3 regions of the Paraburkholderia sp. SIMBA_030 genome follow, and region 3 is predicted to be linked to each of the others. Evidence: predicted binding sites of a transcription regulator. Region 3 holds the regulator's gene; each other region holds the start of a gene.
The links. The regulator HrcA, encoded in region 3, represses chaperone genes, less so after heat shock. The targets are predictions, from matches to a motif close to TTAGCACTCNNNNNNNNNGAGTGCTAA.
Positions count from the first base shown of each region.

Region 1: the regulator HrcA is predicted to act here: its motif matches at 3,722-3,748, upstream of groES (co-chaperone GroES).
Region 2: the regulator HrcA is predicted to act here: its motif matches at 3,946-3,972, upstream of rpoH (RNA polymerase sigma factor RpoH).

Region 1 covers NZ_JAWRXB010000007.1:263,189-269,698, reverse strand. Annotated here, with positions in the region: gene SB772_RS14505 (hypothetical protein) at 1-70, opposite strand, end outside; gene SB772_RS14500 (rubredoxin) at 192-362, opposite strand; gene SB772_RS14495 (hydroxymethylpyrimidine/phosphomethylpyrimidine kinase) at 652-1,512, shown strand; gene groL (chaperonin GroEL) at 1,666-3,306, opposite strand; gene groES (co-chaperone GroES) at 3,359-3,649, opposite strand; gene SB772_RS14480 (glycosyltransferase family 4 protein) at 4,019-5,203, shown strand; gene SB772_RS14475 (GNAT family N-acetyltransferase) at 5,236-6,240, opposite strand; gene SB772_RS14470 (GNAT family N-acetyltransferase) at 6,499-6,510, shown strand, end outside.
Region 2 covers NZ_JAWRXB010000022.1:110,228-116,737, forward strand. Annotated here, with positions in the region: gene cydB (cytochrome d ubiquinol oxidase subunit II) at 1-710, opposite strand, end outside; gene SB772_RS31480 (cytochrome ubiquinol oxidase subunit I) at 748-2,340, opposite strand; gene cydP (cytochrome oxidase putative small subunit CydP) at 2,330-2,590, opposite strand; gene rpoH (RNA polymerase sigma factor RpoH) at 2,950-3,885, opposite strand; gene SB772_RS31495 (acyloxyacyl hydrolase) at 4,249-4,812, shown strand; gene SB772_RS31500 (nuclear transport factor 2 family protein) at 4,856-5,239, shown strand; partial or broken gene SB772_RS31505 (2-isopropylmalate synthase) at 5,459-6,439, opposite strand.
Region 3 covers NZ_JAWRXB010000007.1:103,530-110,039, reverse strand. Annotated here, with positions in the region: gene SB772_RS13815 (hypothetical protein) at 1-78, shown strand, start outside; gene SB772_RS13810 (hypothetical protein) at 236-397, shown strand; gene SB772_RS13805 (RNA-binding S4 domain-containing protein) at 369-776, opposite strand; gene hemH (ferrochelatase) at 784-1,854, opposite strand; gene hrcA (heat-inducible transcriptional repressor HrcA) at 2,020-3,039, opposite strand; gene SB772_RS13790 (NAD kinase) at 3,355-4,257, shown strand; gene recN (DNA repair protein RecN) at 4,322-5,992, shown strand; gene glnE (bifunctional [glutamate--ammonia ligase]-adenylyl-L-tyrosine phosphorylase/[glutamate--ammonia-ligase] adenylyltransferase) at 6,034-6,510, opposite strand, start outside.

The sequences.
Region 1 (6,510 bases), 160 kb from region 3:
AACGGACAGCGCCGCCGCGTGGATTCGGCAATGCATCGAAGGAATCGGGTGCAGCGGATCGAAGAGTCATGGGCAGGCGACACGAAGCTGACGGGCCGTCGCGAGCGCCGCGCACCGATTAACCGGCTAGCGCGCGAAGTGGCGACAGAACAATGACAGACTACCGCTGCGACACGGCACAATCGAGAACCTCAGATCTGGACCATCTCGAAGTCTTCTTTGCGCGCCCCGCATTCGGGACACGTCCAGTTGATCGGCACGTCCTCCCAGCGCGTGCCCGGCGCAATGCCTTCGTCCGGCAAACCGGCTTCTTCGTCGTAAATCCAGCCGCAAATCAGGCACATCCAGCTTTGATATTCCATTCTTGTGTCGCGTCTTAGAGTCCATTGAAACGGGAGCCATGATGGTACCGTGTTGCCGCCCCAATGCCTAGCAACCAGAAACGCATACTCTAGCGTGCGGCGGCTTTGGCTATGCCGGTCGAGCCGGCTTGCATGAGGGTTGCGGCGTCATGCCGCTGCTGGCACGCGGCTGGCTTTAGGCCGGCGGCCCGAGGATGCGAAAAAACGCCCCCGCGACGCATTAGGCCGCATAATTGAGCCGATTGCGCACCGGTTGCGCTTAAATACACGTTCCCTTTAGTCAATTTTCATGCCCAGCGACACGCCTCCGATCGTCCTCACCTTCGGCCTTTCCGATCCCACCGGCGGCTCCGGCCTGCAAGCCGACCTGATGACACTCGCCAGCATGGGATGTCACGGTGTCACGGTGCTCACCGGCTATACGGTGCGCGACTCGGCCAGCTGCGATGAGGTCACCGGACTCGACCCGGAAGTGGTCGCGACCCAGGCGCGGATGCTGCTCGAAGACATGCCGATCGCCGCGTTCAAGGTCGGTGCGTGCACGCGCGCGGAAGTGGTGAGCGCGATCGCCGAGGTGGTCGCCGATTACGACGACATCCCGCTGATACTCGCACCCGACTTCACGCTCGACGACGAACACGTGCTCGCCGCCGACGAACTGCGCGAAGCGATCGCCGATCTGCTCGCGCCGCAAACCACGCTGCTGGTCGCCGACCACACCACGCTGCTCGCTCTCGCCCAACCGGACGGCGACGCCGAAGCGCCGAGTCTCGATGCGGCGATCTCGCATCTGCTGTCGCAAGGCTGCGAATACATTCTGTCGACGGAAACCGGCACGCATCGGCTCGTCAATACGTTGTACAGCGAAGACGGCCAATTGCGTCAGGATATGTGGGACCGCGGCAGCCATCGCATCATGGGCATTACCGATACGCTGGGCGCGGCGATTGCCGCTTTGCTGGCCAATGGTCAGGACCCGGCCGAAGCGGTGCGCGAGGCGCAGGAATATCTGTATCAGGCGGTGCGCAACGCTTTCAGGCCTGGCATGGGCGCGTATCTGCCGGATCGGTTCTTCTGGGCACGCAGCAGCGATGACGAAACGCCGCCGACGGCCGGCAAGGATGTGGCGCCGGGCGAAGCGCGGCATTGAGCATTGAGGCGTCCTTCAGCGCGCCTGCCAGGCAAATAGCAGGCGCCCGTAAAAAAACCCGCATTTCTGCGGGTTTTTTCTTTTGGGAAGCACGCCTTGCGGCGCGCTTCCCCATGTGTTTCCAACGAGCCTCGCGAGCGAGGCCCACCGAAATTACATGTCCATGCCCATGCCGCCCATGCCGCCGGGCATGCCGCCGCCCATCGGAGCATCTTCCTTCGGCAGTTCGCACACAGCTGCGTCGGTGGTCAACAGCAGGCCTGCGACCGAAGCTGCGTTTTGCAGCGCCGTGCGCGTCACCTTCGTCGGGTCCACGACACCTGCGTCAACCAGGTCGACGTACTCGCCGGTTGCCGCGTTGTAGCCGAAGTTGCCCTTGCCGGCTGCAACTGCTGCCACCACGACGCTGGCCTCTTCGCCGCCGTTCGTGACGATCTGGCGCAGCGGCTCTTCCATCGCGCGCAGCACGATCTTGATACCTGCGTCCTGATCGGCGTTAGCGCCCTTCAGGCCGGCGATTGCCGTACGTGCGCGGATCAGTGCGACGCCGCCGCCAGCAACGATGCCTTCTTCCACAGCTGCGCGCGTTGCGTGCAGTGCGTCTTCGACACGTGCCTTCTTTTCCTTCATTTCGACTTCGGTCGCAGCGCCGACCTTGATCACTGCAACACCGCCTGCCAGCTTGGCAACGCGCTCTTGCAGCTTTTCACGGTCGTAGTCCGACGTAGCTTCTTCGATTTGCGTGCGAACTTGCTTCACACGTGCTTCGATGTTTGCAGCTTCGCCAGCGCCGTCGATGATCGTGGTATTTTCCTTGCCCACTTCGATACGCTTCGCCTGGCCCAGTTCAGCCAGCGTTGCCTTTTCGAGCGTCAGGCCGGTTTCTTCAGCGATGACTTGACCGCCGGTCAGGATCGCGATGTCTTCCAGCATGGCCTTACGGCGATCGCCGAAGCCCGGAGCCTTCACAGCCACCGTCTTCAGGATGCCGCGGATGTTGTTCACCACCAGCGTAGCCAGCGCTTCGCCTTCGACGTCTTCCGCGATGATCAGCAGCGGACGGCCAGCCTTGGCGACCTGTTCCAGTACCGGCAGCAGATCGCGGATGTTCGACACCTTCTTGTCGTGCAGCAGCACGAACGGGTTCTCGAGCACGGCAACTTGCTTGTCCGGGTTGTTGATGAAGTACGGCGACAGATAGCCGCGGTCGAATTGCATACCTTCGACAACGTCCAGTTCGTCTTGCAACGACTTGCCGTCTTCAACCGTGATCACGCCTTCCTTGCCGACCTTGTCCATCGCTTCAGCGATACGGTCGCCGATCGACGAATCGCTGTTCGCCGAGATCGCGCCGACTTGAGCGATTTCCTTGTTGGTCGTGCACGGCTTGCTGATCTTGCGCAGTTCTTCGATAGCGGCCGTCACAGCCTTGTCGATACCGCGCTTCAGATCCATCGGGTTCATGCCCGATGCAACATACTTCATGCCTTCGCGAACGATCGACTGAGCCAGAACCGTTGCGGTCGTGGTGCCGTCGCCTGCGTTGTCGCTGGTCTTGGAAGCCACTTCCTTGACCATTTGTGCGCCCATGTTCTGGAGCTTGTCTTTCAGTTCGATTTCTTTTGCGACCGAAACACCATCCTTGGTGACCGTCGGGCCGCCGAAGCTGCGTTCCAGGACCACATTGCGACCCTTCGGGCCCAGCGTGACCTTCACAGCGTTCGCGAGGATGTTCACGCCTTCAACCATCTTGGCACGGGCGGAATCACCGAATACGACGTCTTTAGCTGCCATCTTCTAACTCCTTGAATTCTTGGGATATAACCGGGGAAGTAGCGCTTGGCGCTTACTTCTGCACCACGGCCATGATGTCTTCTTCGCGCATCACCAGCAGTTCGTTGCCGTCGACCTTGACGGTCTGGCCTGCGTACTTGCCGAACAGGACGCGGTCACCAACCTTCACGTCGAGCGCGATTTGTGCGCCCTTGTCGTCACGCTTGCCCGGGCCGACTGCCAGAATTTCGCCTTGATCCGGCTTTTCTGCTGCGGCTTCGGGGATCACGATGCCCGACGCGGTCTTGGTTTCTTGATCCAGACGTTTGACGATCACGCGATCATGCAAAGGACGAAGGTTCATACATACTCCTCTCTTGATTGAGACTGAAGAACGCTGAGAAAACCCAGTTGGCTAAGCCAACCGGCGATGTTGTTAGCACTCTCGTGCAGCGAGTGCTAATTATATGGACGCGCGGTGACAAATTCAAGAAGGGATGTGGGGCTGGTGGCAGCGGTTTTCGCGACTTCAGGGAAAACCCTATCATTCCGTCGCTGACATAAGGCCGCCCAGATCACGTCGACGGTCAATGGGCAGCCCATCGTCGATCGCAATCCCGTGCCGCCGCCGTCTTGTGTTGCGAGAGTACCGCAAGGCGGCTCGGGCACGGCGATTGCTGCACATGCAGCTGACGCCGCCCCTGTCGCTCCACTACCGTACTTTTGCGTTCCAATGCGTCTACTTTTCGTCATCGGCAACCTGAGCGACTATCACGTTCCTCGATACGAGGCGCTGGCAAAACTTGCAGCCGCCCGCGGGCATCAAGTTTCGCTCGTCGAAGTATTCGGAAAATCCGGCGTTTATCGCTTTCCACAAGAGCGCCGCGCCGCATTCTTTCAGGGCTCGCCGGCGAACGCCGTCACGTTGGTCGAAGATGCCGGCGAGGCGGATCGTCAATGGTCGCGCGTCGGCACTGGATTACTCACGGCGCTACGTCGATTCGAGCCCGATGTCGCCGTAACGCTTGGCTACAACACGTACTATTCGATCTTCCTGTTGCTGCTAAAGGGTCTGACAAAACGCTTCCCACTGATCTACATGTCGGACTCGAAAGCCGATGACGGTAAGCGATACGCGCTCAAGGAACGCTTGAAGCGGGTGCTCGTCTCGGAATTCGACGCGGCCTTGGTCGCCGGCGAGAGACACCGCGCTTACGCGCAATCGCTGGGTATTCCGATGACTCGATCGCGAATCGGCTTCGACGTGATCGACGTCGATTATTTTTCGGCCGCCTCCCGTGCGGCCCTGGCGAGCGCGTCGACGCTTCGAGGCAGCTTCGGCCTTCCTGCGCGCTACATGGTTTGCGTCAGCCGGTTCGTCAAGCGCAAGAATATCGATCTGCTGATCGAGGCCTTCTGGCGCTCAGGCGTGCATGCAGCGGGACTCTCTCTCGTGCTGGTGGGACAAGGCCCATGCAGCGCAGAAATCCGCAAGGCAATCGCTCAGCGGGACATGAACGATCGCGTAAAGATACTCGGTTGCGTCGCGAACCGGGACATGCCGGCCATCTATTCGCTTGCGGAGTTTGCCGTGCTCGCGAGCGCGTTCGATCAGTGGGGACTTTGCATTAGCGAGGCGTTCGCCGCCGGCAAGCCCGCGATCGTGACCCGCACCTGCGGCGTGGCAAACGAACTGGTGCTGGACGGTATAAACGGCTTCATCGTCGAGCCGGGCGACGTCCCGGCTTTGGCGGACCGGATCGCGCGACTGGCCGCGGATGACGCGTTGCGCGAGCGATTCTCGCAGAATGCCGCATCGTCGATCCGTCGCTGGACGCCCATGCTCTTCGCGACGAACGTCCTCGGCCTCGCCGAGTCGCTTGCCGGAGCAGCGACGTGCGCTCGCACGCCGGCGTAGAGACAGGGAAGATGCGGCTTTCAGTTCAGCGCTCACAAGTAAGGCGCAAAAGATTCGCCCGCTTTTGCCGCAACTGTGCGCTTGAGCGTTCTCGCGACCGAGTACACCATGCCCGAGAGTTCGACCCCGAGCCGTTGCTTGAGCGATCCACCGAAGCCGTTCAGGAAATTGAAGGTGGAGACACAGGAAAAGCCGTCGAAATCAAACGTGAGATGGCGGTTGATCGCATCCTGGATTGCCGTCCAAAGCAGGAGACTGATCGCTCCATTGTGCGAGCCCTGTGCGCGCGTCGACAGCAGGAAGTACATCGTCTCACGATCCCAGACGAGACCGATAGCGCCAGCCAACCGCCCGCCGCGATCATAAGCGCCGAGCAGACAACCGGCCCGGTGCTCGACAAACGCACGTATGAGTGCCTCCATTACGGCGATTCCGTAGGCGTTCTCGCGCGATTGCGACGCGAGATTCGCTTCATAGAAGTTCAGGAATTGCTTCGGTGCCTCAATCGGCGCGACTTTCAGCGTTTCAGCGGCGCTGCGGATCACGTTTCGTGTCTTGCAGTGCATGCGTGCCCACAGGTCGGCTGTGTTGCAAAGCGGCGAGACCTGAAACGTGTACCGGGCGGAAACCGTGAAGCCGTGCAACGCGAAGGCGAGCGCGTCTTGCACGTGATAGTCGAACACCTGAAAGAAGCTGTCGACACGAGGCAGCTGTTCAATGATTTGCGACGTAACATGCAGCCGGTGACGAAATTCGTGTGCGGGCTCGAGTCCCATCGGCTTGATGACGGGTCCCAGCGTCCGCGTCAGAGGCGGCAGGCGTGAGACGCGCCAGATCCCCTTGTGGGCGACGTAATAAGGCATCTCGCCCAGCAACTGGTTGCCGTGCACGACGCTCGCCTTTCCCCAGTGGCCACCGGTCGCGACGTCGAGCCACCAGGGCTCATGAAATATCGAAATGGGCGTCGAACACTCGGAGCGCAGCGATGCGTCCGCTCCCGTCGACACGACGGTCCGAGCGCGGATCGGGGAATCCATTACTACCTGCTCGTCATATACGCTCATCGACGTCCCACCTGCGCGCGGCTCTCGACTCGGTAATAGAGCACCGCAAGCCGCATGCCGGACGGCATGCGCAATCCGTGGCGCAGTTCCGCGATTCATGGGTACGACTATTGCTCGCAAAAGTGGGTAATGCTTGCACGCAAGTCTTACAAACCAAGCACGCCGGGATCATTGTCCGGAGCCCGGGAATTGCAAGTCGGTTAGCCGAAAATCAAAGGTAGGAGAAATGATATGAACAAGCCA
Region 2 (6,510 bases), on a different contig from region 3:
TCGAACGGCGCCGCGTCGACGATCTGATAGCCGCCGACCATCGTCGCGATGAGTGCGCCGGCGATCAGGAACAACACCACGCCGACGAGTGAGGCAATGCGTAGCGCGATCGACGCGCGTTGCGCGACGATGCCGTCCGCCTTCATCTTCACGAACGCTGCGCCGTGCGCGGCCAGCATCGACACGCTGACGAGCCCGCACAACACCGCAAACGGGTTGAGCAGCGCGAAGAAACTGCCGTGATACGTGACACGCAGATCGGTGTCGAACGAGAACGGCACGCCTTGCAGCAGGTTGCCGAACGCGACGCCGAACACCAGCGCCGGCACGAAACCGCCGACGAACAACGCCCAGTCCCACGCGCTGCGCCAGCGCGGGTCTTCGCGTTTGCTGCGGTAGTCGAAACCGACCGGCCGGAAGAACAGCGAGAACAGCACCAGCAGCATCGCGAAGTAAAAGCCGGAGAACGACGCCGCATACACTAGCGGCCACGCGGCGAACATCGCGCCGCCCGCCGTGATGAACCACACCTGATTGCCTTCCCATGTCGCGCCGACCGTATTCACGACGATGCGCCGCTCGGCGTCGGTCTTGCCGATGAACGGCAGCAGAATCGCCGCGCCCATGTCGAAGCCATCGGTGAGCGCGAAGCCGATCAGCAGTACGCCGATCAGCACCCACCAGATCAGTTTGAGGGTTGCGTAATCCATGATGATGATTTTTCCCTTAAAACGGCGTGACGGCGAATCATGCGGCCGTGTTGGTCGGCAGCGGCTGATTCAGCGGCTGTTGTTCGTGGTGATAGCGCCCGGTATGCAGCGACGAAGGTCCGAGCCGCGCGTACTTGAACATCAGCATGATTTCGATGATGAACAGCACCGTGTAGAACACCACGAAGCCGGCGATACTCAGGTACAGGTCGGTCGGCGTCAGGCTCGACGCGGATAGTGCAGTTGGCAGAATGCCGGCGATGGTCCACGGTTGACGGCCCAGTTCCGCGACGATCCAGCCGAATTCAGCGGCGAGCCACGGCAGCGGAATCGCCCATACGGCCCAGCGCAGGAACCAGCGGCGCTTGTCCAGCAGCAGCGAGCGTTGCGCGCAGAACCAGAACGCCAGCACGAAGGTCGCGAGGAACAGAATGCCGAGGCCGACCATCAGGCGGAACGAGAAGAACACGGGCGCCACCGGCGGGATCGTCTTCTTGGCGGCCTGGACAATCTGATCCGGCGTTGCATCGGTGACGTTCGCGGTGAACTGCTTGAGCATCAGGCCGTAGCCGAGGTCTTTCTTGTGCGCGTCGAAGGCGGCTTTGGCATCGTCGGTTGCGTCGCCTTGCTTCAGTTTTTGCAGCGCGGCGTAGGCCAGCATGCCGTTCTTGATGCGCACTTCGTTCTGCGCCATCAGGTCTTTCAGGCCGACCACCGGTTCGTCGATCGAGCGTGTTGCGATGAGGCCGAGCGCATACGGAATCCGGATTGCGTAGTCGGTGCGTTCTTCCTTCTGATTCGGAATGCCGAAGATCGTGAATGGTGCGGGGGCGGGCGCCGTCTCCCATTCGGATTCGATCGCGGCCAGCTTCACCTGCTGAACTTCGCCGGTTCGGTAGCCGGATTCGTCGCCGAGCACGATCACGCACAGCGTCGACGCGAGGCCGAAACCCGCGGCGATCGCAAACGAGCGCAACGCGAATTCGGTATCGCGGCGCTTGAGCAGATACCACGACGATACGCCGAGCACGAACATCGACGCCGTCACATAACCGGCCGATACGGTGTGCACGAACTTGACCTGCGCGACCGGGTTGAACAGCACCGAGAAGATGCTGTCGAGTTCCATGCGCATCGTCTGATAGTTGAATTCGGCGCCGACCGGATTGTTCATCCAGCCGTTGGCCACCAGAATCCACAGCGCGGACAGGTTCGAGCCGAGTGCGACGAGGAATGTGACGATCACGTGCTGCACTTTCGAGAGCCGCTTCCAGCCGAAAAAGAACAGTCCGACGAACGTCGACTCGAGGAAGAACGCCATCAGGCCTTCGACAGCCAGCGGCACGCCGAAAATATCGCCGACGTAGTGCGAGTAGTACGACCAGTTGGTGCCGAACTGGAATTCGAGCGTCAGGCCCGTGGTGACGCCCATCGCAAAGTTGATGCCGAACAGTTTCCCCCAGAATTGGGTCATGTCCTTGTAGATTTGCTTGCCGGTCATCACGTAGACCGATTCCATGATCACCAGCAACCAGGACAGGCCGAGCGTGAGCGGCACGAACAGAAAGTGATAAAGCGCCGTGATGGCGAACTGGAGGCGCGACAGTTCTACGACTTCGCTAACGGGCATGTTGTTCACCTTGGGACGGATGCGAGGCAGGCACCGCAAGCAGCGCCTGCGCGACTTGCTCAGGCGGCAGCGACATATGCTCCGCCTGCGGATGATTGAAGAACGTATATTTGAGCGCCATCAGCAATGCGAATTTGATGGCGAGGACGATAGCGATATCCCGCGCCAGCGTCGGACCGCGCACCCAGCCGGCGAGCCGCTTGCGCAGGCTCGGACGGGGGGTGTTATTGCGATTGAGGGCTATGGTCATGATCGGTCGAAAGCGACTTCACGCCGGTGATTCCGGCTGGAACCAGGCCGCTTCCGCGGTCTGGCGAGTGCAACCCGATTCTAGGAGCAGTGACCGTGCACGCGTGAGTCAGCACTGCGGCATTGGGTCGCGAGCATCACCCCATTGAGGCAGTATTGCTATGAGCTTTGTGATACGTCAAGAAAAGCACGCTTGGTGGGCGTGTTCGTTGTGAGTTTGCGCGTGAGTTCGCACGTGAGTTCGCGCGTGGACGAACGCGCCGGCGCGCGGGCAGAAAAAAGCCCTGCCGTCTTGCGAGGGCAGGGCTTTGCGACCAAACATCGCGCCGGGCAAACCGGCGCTCTGAATGTTCTTATGTGTTACGAATATTCGGCCAGTGCACCGCGCATCTTCTTCATTGCGCTCGCCTCGATCTGGCGAATACGTTCCGCCGACACGCCAAATTCGTCTGCCAGTTCGTGCAGCGTCGAGCCACCCGAGCCGTCGTCTTCCACATGCAGCCAGCGTGCCTCGATGATGCGGCGGCTACGGGCGTCCAGCGATTCCAGCGCGCTGGCGATGCCGTCGCTTTGCAGCTTGTCGCGCTGACGCGAAGCCAGCACGGCGGTCGGCTCGCTATGCGAGTCGGCCAGATAGGCGATCGGCGCGTACGACTCTTCACCGTCTTCGACCTGTCCTTCCAGCGCGATATCGCCGCCGGACAGCCGCGTTTCCATCTCGGCGACTTCTTCGCGCTTCACGTTCAGTTCTTTGGCGAGACCTTCGATCTCGTCCGGCGTGAACGCGCCCAAGCCCTGCTTGTGGCTGCGCAGGTTGAAGAACAGCTTGCGCTGCGCTTTGGTGGTGGCGACCTTCACCATGCGCCAGTTGCGCAGAATGTATTCGTGGATCTCGGCCTTGATCCAGTGCATCGCGTACGACACGAGGCGCACGTTCTGCTCCGGGTCGAAGCGCTTCACGGCCTTCATCAGGCCGATATTGCCTTCCTGGATCAGGTCGGCATGCGGCAGGCCATACCCGAGATAGTTGCGCGCGATCGACACGACCAGCCGCAGATGCGACAGGACGAGACGGCGCGCGGACTCGAGATTGTCCTGCTCGCGAAATTCGGTGGCGAACTGGCGTTCTTCCGCCGGCGTCAGCATCGGAATCCGATTTACGGCCTGGATGTAGGCGTCGATATTGCCCAGTTGACCGGGCAGCAGCGAGGAATGCGAGAGCGCCAGTGCACCTGCCGAAGCGGCCTTAGCCGACAACGGGCTCAGAGTATTCGGAAGGGTCATTGCATGGCTCACGTAGAAACTCCTTTGGAATCAGACAAAAGCGTGGTCAGGGATCGACTCCAGCGTTGGATGTTAGCACTCTGAATTCCCGAGTGCTAATACTTAGAGGGCGTAGGGTCATCCAGGTTCCGTATTTTGCTATTGAAGTTTGGAATTCAATAGTCGCGATACGCTTCCGTCTCCGATTGTGTGCAAGCCGTAGAATTTACCTAGCAAGTCGTCTTCATGCTTATAAATGACCGATTTTTTCTCGAATCGAAGTGACTAATTGCAAAAATTTAGGTTTATTCATACGAATTGCTAGATCCGATTTATATTTAGAATAGGCAAAACTGCAAAACATCATCAACGTTCGACCATAGCTTTGGGTGTTCGATGAAAAACAAGAAAAATGCTTTGCGTGGTCTGGTTCTAAAAGTCGCTTCTGCGGCTGCGTTGTTTGGGATGTCGGGATTGGCCGCCGCCGACCAGTTCGGTGTGCAAGTTACCGCGGGCGTGGCAGATAAGCACGTCAAAAAGTTGGATCTCGGCTTCGTCTGGGACCCGAATCTGACGTGGTGGCAGATCGGCGACTGGCACTTCTCGCTGATCGGCGAGGCGCACCTGGCCTGGTGGCATACGAACGAAGGGGACGTCCACAGCGACATCGGCGAAATCGGCGTGAGTCCGATCATACGTTTCATCAAGGGTTCAGGCTCGATCCGCCCTTATATCGAAGTAGGTACCGGCATCCGGTTGCTGTCGAGCCCCAGAACTTCTACATCGTTCAGCCTTGGGACGGCCTTCCAGTTCGCCAACATGGCGGGCGTCGGCGTGCAATTCGGCAGTCACCAGCAGTATCAGGCGGGCTACCGGTTCCAGCATATTTCCAATGGCGGTATCAAAGAGCCGAATCCTGGTATAAATTTCAGCCAGCTATATTTGCAATATAACTTCTGACGACCGTGGCCACGTCCGGCGCGTCGGTGCGAGGGGCTGAGCAATGGCGGCAAAAATGATCGAAGCGATTCGCGGGCTCGAGCGCGAGCGCTTTCGCGCGATGGTCGACGGCGACGGGCCGTTGCTCGATACGCTGCTCGCGGAGAACGTGAGCTATGTCCACACGAACGGCAAGCGCGAAACGAAGCGGCAGTTCATCGACGGCATTACAGCAGGGCGCCGCCGCTATCGGCAGATCGAGGTGCAGTCGCAAGAGGTGCTGCCGGTCGGGCGAGAGACCTGCGTCGTCACCGGGCGGGCGCTGATCGAGATGGAAGCGAATAACGGGGCGTTGCTGTTTCCGATTGCGTACACGGCGATTCATACGCAGGAAGATGGGCAATGGCGCCTGATTGCCTGGCAGGCGACGCGTTGCGCGATCGAGTGAGCCGTCGGGCGAGCCTCGTGAGCTCGCCGCGTTTCGCCGGTTGCGCCTGGTGAGCGGCCGGCAACGAGGCGCGGGTGGGGTGTGCCGCGCCTGGCGCAACGTGAGGCCGTGTCAGGCCGCCACGCAGTGGTCCACTTCCGTCGATAACGCGTGATCCGGGTCCACCGAATCGGGCACGGCCGGCGTGCCTTCCACCATGACAGCTTTCCCTGACTGAACGCCGGCATACGGATGGCGTGGATGCACCGGAATCTGGTTGCAGCGCTCGACCATGCGTCGCAGTGCATCGATATCGGTGAAATCGAGGCCCGGGTCGATGCCTTGCGTATAGAGGTTCATCGCGAGCGTTACGAGATCCACGTTGCCGGTGCGCTCGCCGTTGCCGAACAAACACCCTTCGATGCGGTCCGCACCCGCCAGCAGCGCGAGTTCCGCCGCGGCCACCGCGGTGCCCCGATCGTTATGCGGATGCACCGACAGTACGATGCTGTCGCGGTAGCCGAGGTTGCGGTCCATCCATTCGATCTGATCGGCGAACACGTTCGGCGTCGCGGCTTCGACGCTCGCGGGCAGGTTGACGATCATCTTGTGATCGCGCGTGGGCCGCCACGTCTGCGCCACCGCATCGCACACTTCGCGCGCGAAGGGGAGCTCGGCCATGTTGAAGGTTTCCGGCGAATACTGGAACGTCCAGCGCGTGGCGGGCCGCGCCTGCGCATGCTCTTTGATGACGCGCGTGGCTTCGACGGCCAGCGCCTTGATTTCATCCTTCGACTGGTTGAAGACGATCTTGCGAAACGACGGACAGATTGCGTTGTACAGATGCACGATCGCGCGTGGTGCGCCTTCGAGCGATTCGAATGTCCGCGCGATCAACCCGGCGCGCGCCGGCACGAATACTTCGATGGTCACATCGTCGGGAATGCGCTGTTCGTCGATCAGCGTGCGCACGAAATCGAAGTCGGTTTGCGAGGCCGACGGAAAGCCGACCTCGATTTCCTTGAAGCCGATCGCCACCAGCATGTCGAAGAATTCGAGCTTTTGCGCGGCGTTCATCGGTTCGATCAGCGCTTGATTGCCATCGCGCAGATCGGTGCTCATCCAGATCGGCGCCTGGTTGATCGTGCGGCCAGGCCATTTTCGGCCGGTCAGGCGCACGGCGGGAAAGGGACGGTATTTTTCAGCGGGATTGTGCAACATGATGAGCCTCGTTCGTTTTGCCGTATGCGAAAGGATGTGGCGTCGAGCGGCTGGCGGGCTGCCACAGGTGC
Region 3 (6,510 bases):
TCGCCCGGAACTTTTCGAACCACCGATATGCGGCAGAAATGCCCGGTTACAACCATTATCGTGCCGCAATCAGATTGAGATTGAGTGCGCCCGACAAGTGGCCTATGCTCCATTAAAGCATCGGAAAAGACGCGTTAACCCTAATCTGATGCAAGCCTTTCCGACATTTTTGCAATTCCACCTGATTAGCCCGTTTCTATCGTGCATGTTCCTGCATGTTCCTGAGGGGAGTACCGTGAAACTGACCTTTGCAATATCGGTGGTCGCATTGGTACTGATAGCGGGCACCACGACCATCTGCATGTCCGGCGCCGTCAACGATCACACCACCGAGTACGGCGGTGTGCATGCGACGATGGAACAGCTGTTCAATCCCCACCTGAAAATTTGTCGATAATGCGCCGATCGCGTTTGGTCGGCCTGCCGTGCAAAACGGCGGCCGGCTCGCGATATGTCTTGCGCCGCTCCTGCTCGACCTGCCGCTTCACCTTGCTCTCTTCGGTTTCCGCATAAAGCGTCTGCGCGACGCTCGCCGGGCCACGCACGTCGCACACGCCCAGCACTTCCACCTGCCAGACCATCCGCTCGATCTCGATTTCGACCAGGTCGCCGACACGCACGTCCTTAGCCGGCTTGACGCTGGCGCCGCCGATGCGCACGTGCCCTTTGTCGACCGCATCCGCCGCGAGCGAGCGGGTCTTGAAGAAGCGCGCTGCCCAGAGCCATTTGTCGATGCGCAGCCTGGCGCCCGGTTCGGTTGAAACCCTGTAATTCATGAGTTACCTACGCCCCTGCCGTATGCGGCACAGGCACCGCCTGCACCGGCCAGCCTTGCAAATTCTGCGCGACGATCTCGCCTAATGCGGCAATCCATGCCTGCGAGGCGTTCACGCAGGGAATCCGGTGAAATTCCTTGCCGCCTGCATGCAGGAACTCGTCGCGCCCTTCCATGCCGATTTCCTCAATCGTTTCAAGGCAATCGGCGGTGAAGCCCGGACAGAACACGTCAGCCCGCTTCACTCCGGCCGAGCCCAGTTCCTTTAGCGTCGGCGCGGTGTACGGCTGCAGCCATTCGGCGTTGCCGAAACGCGACTGGAAGGTAATCCGGCATTCCACCGGCGTGAGTTCCAGCGCGTGCATTAACAATGCGCCGGTTTGCTGGCACTGCTCGTGGTACGGATCGCCGAGGTCGAGCGTGCGCTTGGGCACGCCATGAAAACTGAGTACCAGCCTGTCGCCCGCCGCGAAATCCGGGCGGCCGTGCTGATGCCAGTAATGGTGCACCTGCGCGGCCAGCGCGGCGATGTATGCCGGATGATCGGCATACTGGCGCACCGTGCGGATTTCCATTTGATTGCGCATCCGCTTGAGCGCTGAAAAAGCAGCGTCGAAAGCCGTGGCCGTGGTCGACGACGAATATTGCGGATACATCGGCACCAGCAGCACGCGCTCGGCGCCCGCGAGCTTCAACTGGTTCAGCATGGACGGAATGCCGGGCGTGCCGTAGCGCATCGCGTAGTCGACCAGCACCGTGTAGTCGTTCAATTGCAGCAGATGGCGCAAACCTTCCACCTGCTTCTCCGTGTACACACGCAGCGGCGAGCCTTCGGGCATCCAGACCGCCGCGTACTTCCTGGCCGACGCACGGCCTCGGGACGGCAGAATCAACAGCCGCAGGATCACCTGCCAGATCAAAGCGGGAATTTCGACCACGCGCGGGTCGGACAGGAACTGCGCCAGATAGCGGCGAACCGCGCGCGGCGTCGGCGCGTCGGGCGTGCCGAGATTGATCAGCAGCACGGCGACACGGTGCGACGTGGCGTTCTGCGAAGGCCGCTCGAGGTCGAAGCGCATAGGCAACAGGGATATCCGCTTGAGGCGGAAAGTCGGTTTCAGGTGGGATTCATTATAGCGGCGCGGTCCATTGCGGGGTTTGCCAGGACACCCTGGCCATTCGGCCGATTGGCAAGCCGCGCGCCGTCGCGCATCATTTGCGGCATGAACCGCGGTAGCCAATGCTTATTGCTGGCTGAGGGTCAGCGAAAGCAGGCGGGCGGTGATGTCGACAATCGGAATCACACGGTTGTAGGCCATGCGAGTCGGTCCGATCACGCCGAGCGTGCCGACGATCTTGCCGTTCACCTCGTACGGCGCGGTGACGACGCTCATTTCCTCGATCGGCACGAGATTCGACTCGCCGCCGATGAAAATCTGCACGCCCTGGGCGTGACTCGACACATCGAGCAACTGAAGGAGGCTGGTTTTTTGGTCGAACACATCGAACAGCTTGCGCAACCGCGCCATGTCCGACGACAGGTCGGCGACCTCGAGCAAATTGCGTTCGCCGGAGATCAGCACGGTCTCGCCGGTGTCGGATTCGTCGGTGCTGGCCGTGACGGCGGCATGCATCAGCGTGGTCATGTCGCCGCGCAGCTCGTCGATTTCTTCGCGCAGGCGCCGGCGCACGTCGTCGAACGACAGGCCCGCAAAGTGTGCATTGATGTAATTGGAGGCTTCAACCAGTTGCGACGGAGAGAAGTCGCGCTGGGTCGCCATGATGCGGTTTTGCACGTCGCCTTCGGGGGTCACGATGATCAGCAGGATGCGCTTGTCGGACAGGCGCATGAACTCGATCTGCTTGAACACGTGGCTGCGCCGCGGCGTCAGCACCACGCCGGCGAACTGCGACAGGTTGGACAGCACGCTGGCCGCCGCCGCGACGATTTTCTGCGGCTCGCCGGCCTGCAGCGTAGTCTTCACGGTACGGGTAACGGCCTCCTCGTCGGCGGCGGATTCTACGGTCAGCATGGTGTCGACGAACAGCCGGTAGCCGCGCGGCGTAGGAATGCGGCCCGCGGAAGTGTGCGGACTGATCACGAGCCCCAGGTCCTCGAGATCGGACATCACGTTGCGGATCGTCGCCGGACTCAGTTCGAGGCCGGAATAGCGTGACAACGTCCGCGAGCCGACCGGCTGACCTTCGGCGATGTAGCGCTCGATCAGCGTTTTGAGGAGGGTTTGTGCGCGGGGATCTAGCATGACGGAAAATTTTAGCTCAATGACACGACTATCGCGAGCGCTAACGGCGCCGACCGCGCCAGGCACTGCCCAGCGCGCCGCCGGTTGGCGGCGCGGCGCTTTGCATCGGCTCCGGCACTTCGCCCAGCGCCTTGCCAGCAGCCCTTCCGGCCAATCCACCCGTGGCACGCTGCCAGGCCACATCCCGCACACGTGTCATCAAGGCTTCACCATTCTAACGATAATCGTGCAACGCGCTGGCAGGCCACGTTGGCCGGCCCGTTACCGGGTCTGTCTGCGGTTCTTTTCAAACCCTACCTATGGTGTAATGCCGGCATGCAAGTGACCAGCCAGTTCAAGACCGTCGCGCTCGTCGGGCGCAGCAATACGCCGGGCATCGGCGAGCCGCTGACCGCGCTCGCCTCGTGCATCGCGAGGCGCGGCTTCGACGTCGTGTTCGAAGCGGAAACCGCCGCCGAAATCGGCGTCACCGACTATCCGGCGCTGCGTCCCGCCGAGATCGGCGCGCGCGCCGACGTCGCGGTGGTGCTCGGCGGCGACGGCACGATGCTCGGCATCGGCCGCCAGCTTGCGCCGTACCGCACGCCGCTGATCGGCATCAACCACGGGCGGCTCGGCTTCATCACCGACATCCCGATCTCCGACATGAGCGAGATCGTGCCGCAAATGCTGTCCGGCAACTTCGAACGCGAAGAACGCATGCTGCTCGAGGCACGCATCATGCGCGGCGGCAACCCGATCTACCACGCGCTGGCCTTCAACGACGTGGTGGTCAACCGCAGCGGCTTTTCGGGGATGGCGGAGCTGCACGTGTCGGTGGACGGACGCTTCATGTACAACCAGCGTTCGGACGGCCTGATCGTCGCCACGCCCACCGGTTCGACCGCCTACGCATTGTCGTCGCAAGGGCCGATCCTGCATCCGCAACTGCAAGGCATCGTGCTGGTGCCGATCGCGCCGCACGCGCTGTCGAACCGGCCGATCGTGCTGCCGGACGACTCGAAGGTCAGCATCCAGATCGTTTCGGGCCGCGAAGTGAACGTCAATTTCGACATGCAGTCGTTCACCTCGCTCGAACTGAGCGACACGATCGAAGTGCGCCGCTCGCGTCATACGGTGCCGATGCTGCATCCGGTCGGCTATAGCCATTACGCGACGCTGCGCAAGAAGCTGCACTGGAACGAATACCCGTCGCACGAAGAAGATTGCGAGCCCTGAGCGGACCCGAACCAACCGGCATGACCGCCGCGGCCAGAAACTTTAAGCTCATCAGACGACCTCCATGCTTCGCCACCTCTCGATACGCGACTTCGTCATCGTCGCCGCGCTCGATCTCGAATTCGACAGCGGCTTCACTGTTTTCTCCGGCGAGACCGGCGCCGGCAAGTCGATCCTGATCGACGCGCTGGCGCTCGCGCTCGGCGCACGCGCCGACGCGAGCGTGGTGCGCACCGGCGAGAGCCGCGCCGACATCACCGCCGAGTTCGAGACGCATGCGCAAGTCGAGCAATGGCTCGACGAACAGGCGCTCGGCGCAGCGGCCGATGACGGCCATCACGGCGGCACCGTGATGCTGCGGCGCGTGGTGGATGTGAACGGCCGCTCGCGGGCGTTCATCAACGGCACGGCGGCCACGCTCACGCAGTTGCGTGAAGTCGGCGAGATGCTGGTGGATATCCATGGGCAGCATGCGCACCAGTTGCTGATGCGCCCGGACGCGCAACGCGAGCTGTTCGACACGCACGCCGGTCTCGCCGAAACCGCGGCAACCGTGACGCGTGCGTGGCGCACGTGGCGCGACAAGGTTCAGGCCGTCGAGCACGCGCAAACCCGCGACCGCGAATTGCAGCTCGAACGCGAGCGCCTCGCCTGGCAGCTCACCGAACTGGACAAACTTGCGCCGCAGCCGGGCGAGTGGGAAGAGGTCAACGCCGAGCACCGGCGCCTGTCGCATTCGGCCAACCTGATCGACGGCGTGCAAGGCGCGCTCGGCGCGCTGTCCGAATCGGACGAGGCGATGATCACGCATCTGGCCTCGATCGTCTCGAAGGTGCGCGACCTCGCGGAGATCGACCCGACGCTGAACGACGTGCTGGCCGCGCTCGAACCGGCCGAGATCCAGTTGCAGGAAGCGGCCTATTCGCTGAGCCACTACGCGCAAAAGCTCGAACTCGATCCGGACCGGCTCGCGCAGGTCGAAAAACGGCTCGACGCATTGCATTCGGCGGCACGCAAATTCCGTTTGCAGCCGGAAACGCTGCCTGAAGAACACGAAGCGCGCCGCGCGCAACTCGCCGCGCTCGACGCCGCAGCCGACCTCGACAGCCTCCACACGGCTGAAGCCAAGGCCAAGGAAGATTTCCTCACCGAAGCGAAGAAGCTGTCGAAGGCACGCGCCAAGGCCGGCAAAGCGCTGGGCGCGGCGGTCACGACCGGCATGCAGGAACTGTCGATGAAAGGCGGCAGCTTCGAAGTCGCGCTGGTGGCGCTACCTGAAGGTGGCGCGCACGGCCTCGAACAGGTCGAATTCCGCGTCGCCGGTCATGCCGGCGTGCCGTTGCGGCCGCTTGCGAAGGTGGCCTCCGGCGGCGAACTGGCGCGGATCAGCCTCGCATTGGCCGTGATCGCCAGCGCGGCAAGCCCCACGCCGACCTTGATCTTCGACGAAGTGGATACCGGAATCGGCGGCGGCGTCGCGGAGGTCGTCGGCCGTTTGCTGCATCAACTCGGTCGGGCGCGCCAGGTGCTGTGCGTAACGCACTTGCCGCAAGTGGCCGCACGCGGCGATCATCATTTCCAGGTGGCGAAAGCGGGCAACGGCCAAGGCGGCACGGTCAGCAGCGTGACCTCGCTCGACCGGGCGAGCCGCGTCGAAGAAGTCGCACGAATGCTCGGCGGCCTGGAGATCACCGCGACCACCCGCAAACACGCGAAGGAAATGCTGGCGGCTTAAGCGCAAGCGGCCGGGAGATCGTCCCGGCCAGCCACGCGCCTTCAGCCGAACACCCGCTTCCACAACGCGAGCACCGCCTCGCGCTCGCTTGCCACCGAAGCAGGCTCGACCCGCGCCTTCTCCATCCCGTCCAGACGCAGCTTGTGCTGCAACTTCCGGTAGGTCCGATACGCCGCGCCAACCGTCTCAGCTTCCGCTTCGCTCATCAAGCCGAAGCGCGACACTTCGCGCAGCAACGCAATGTTGCCGGTATTGCGGATCAGCTCCGGATCGCTCGCCGCGTGCAACAGCACCCAGTACTGCACGGTGAATTCGATATCGACCATCCCGCCGCGGTCATGCTTCAGGTCGAACAGCACCGTATGGTTCGGATGTCCGGCCTCGACGCGTTCGCGCATTTCGGCAATTTCCTTCGCGAGCGGTGCGGCCTCACGTGGCGTCGTCAGCACCTGTTCGCGGATCGCTTCGAATTTCGCGCCGATATCGGCGTCGCCTGCGCAGTAACGCGCCCGGCTCAA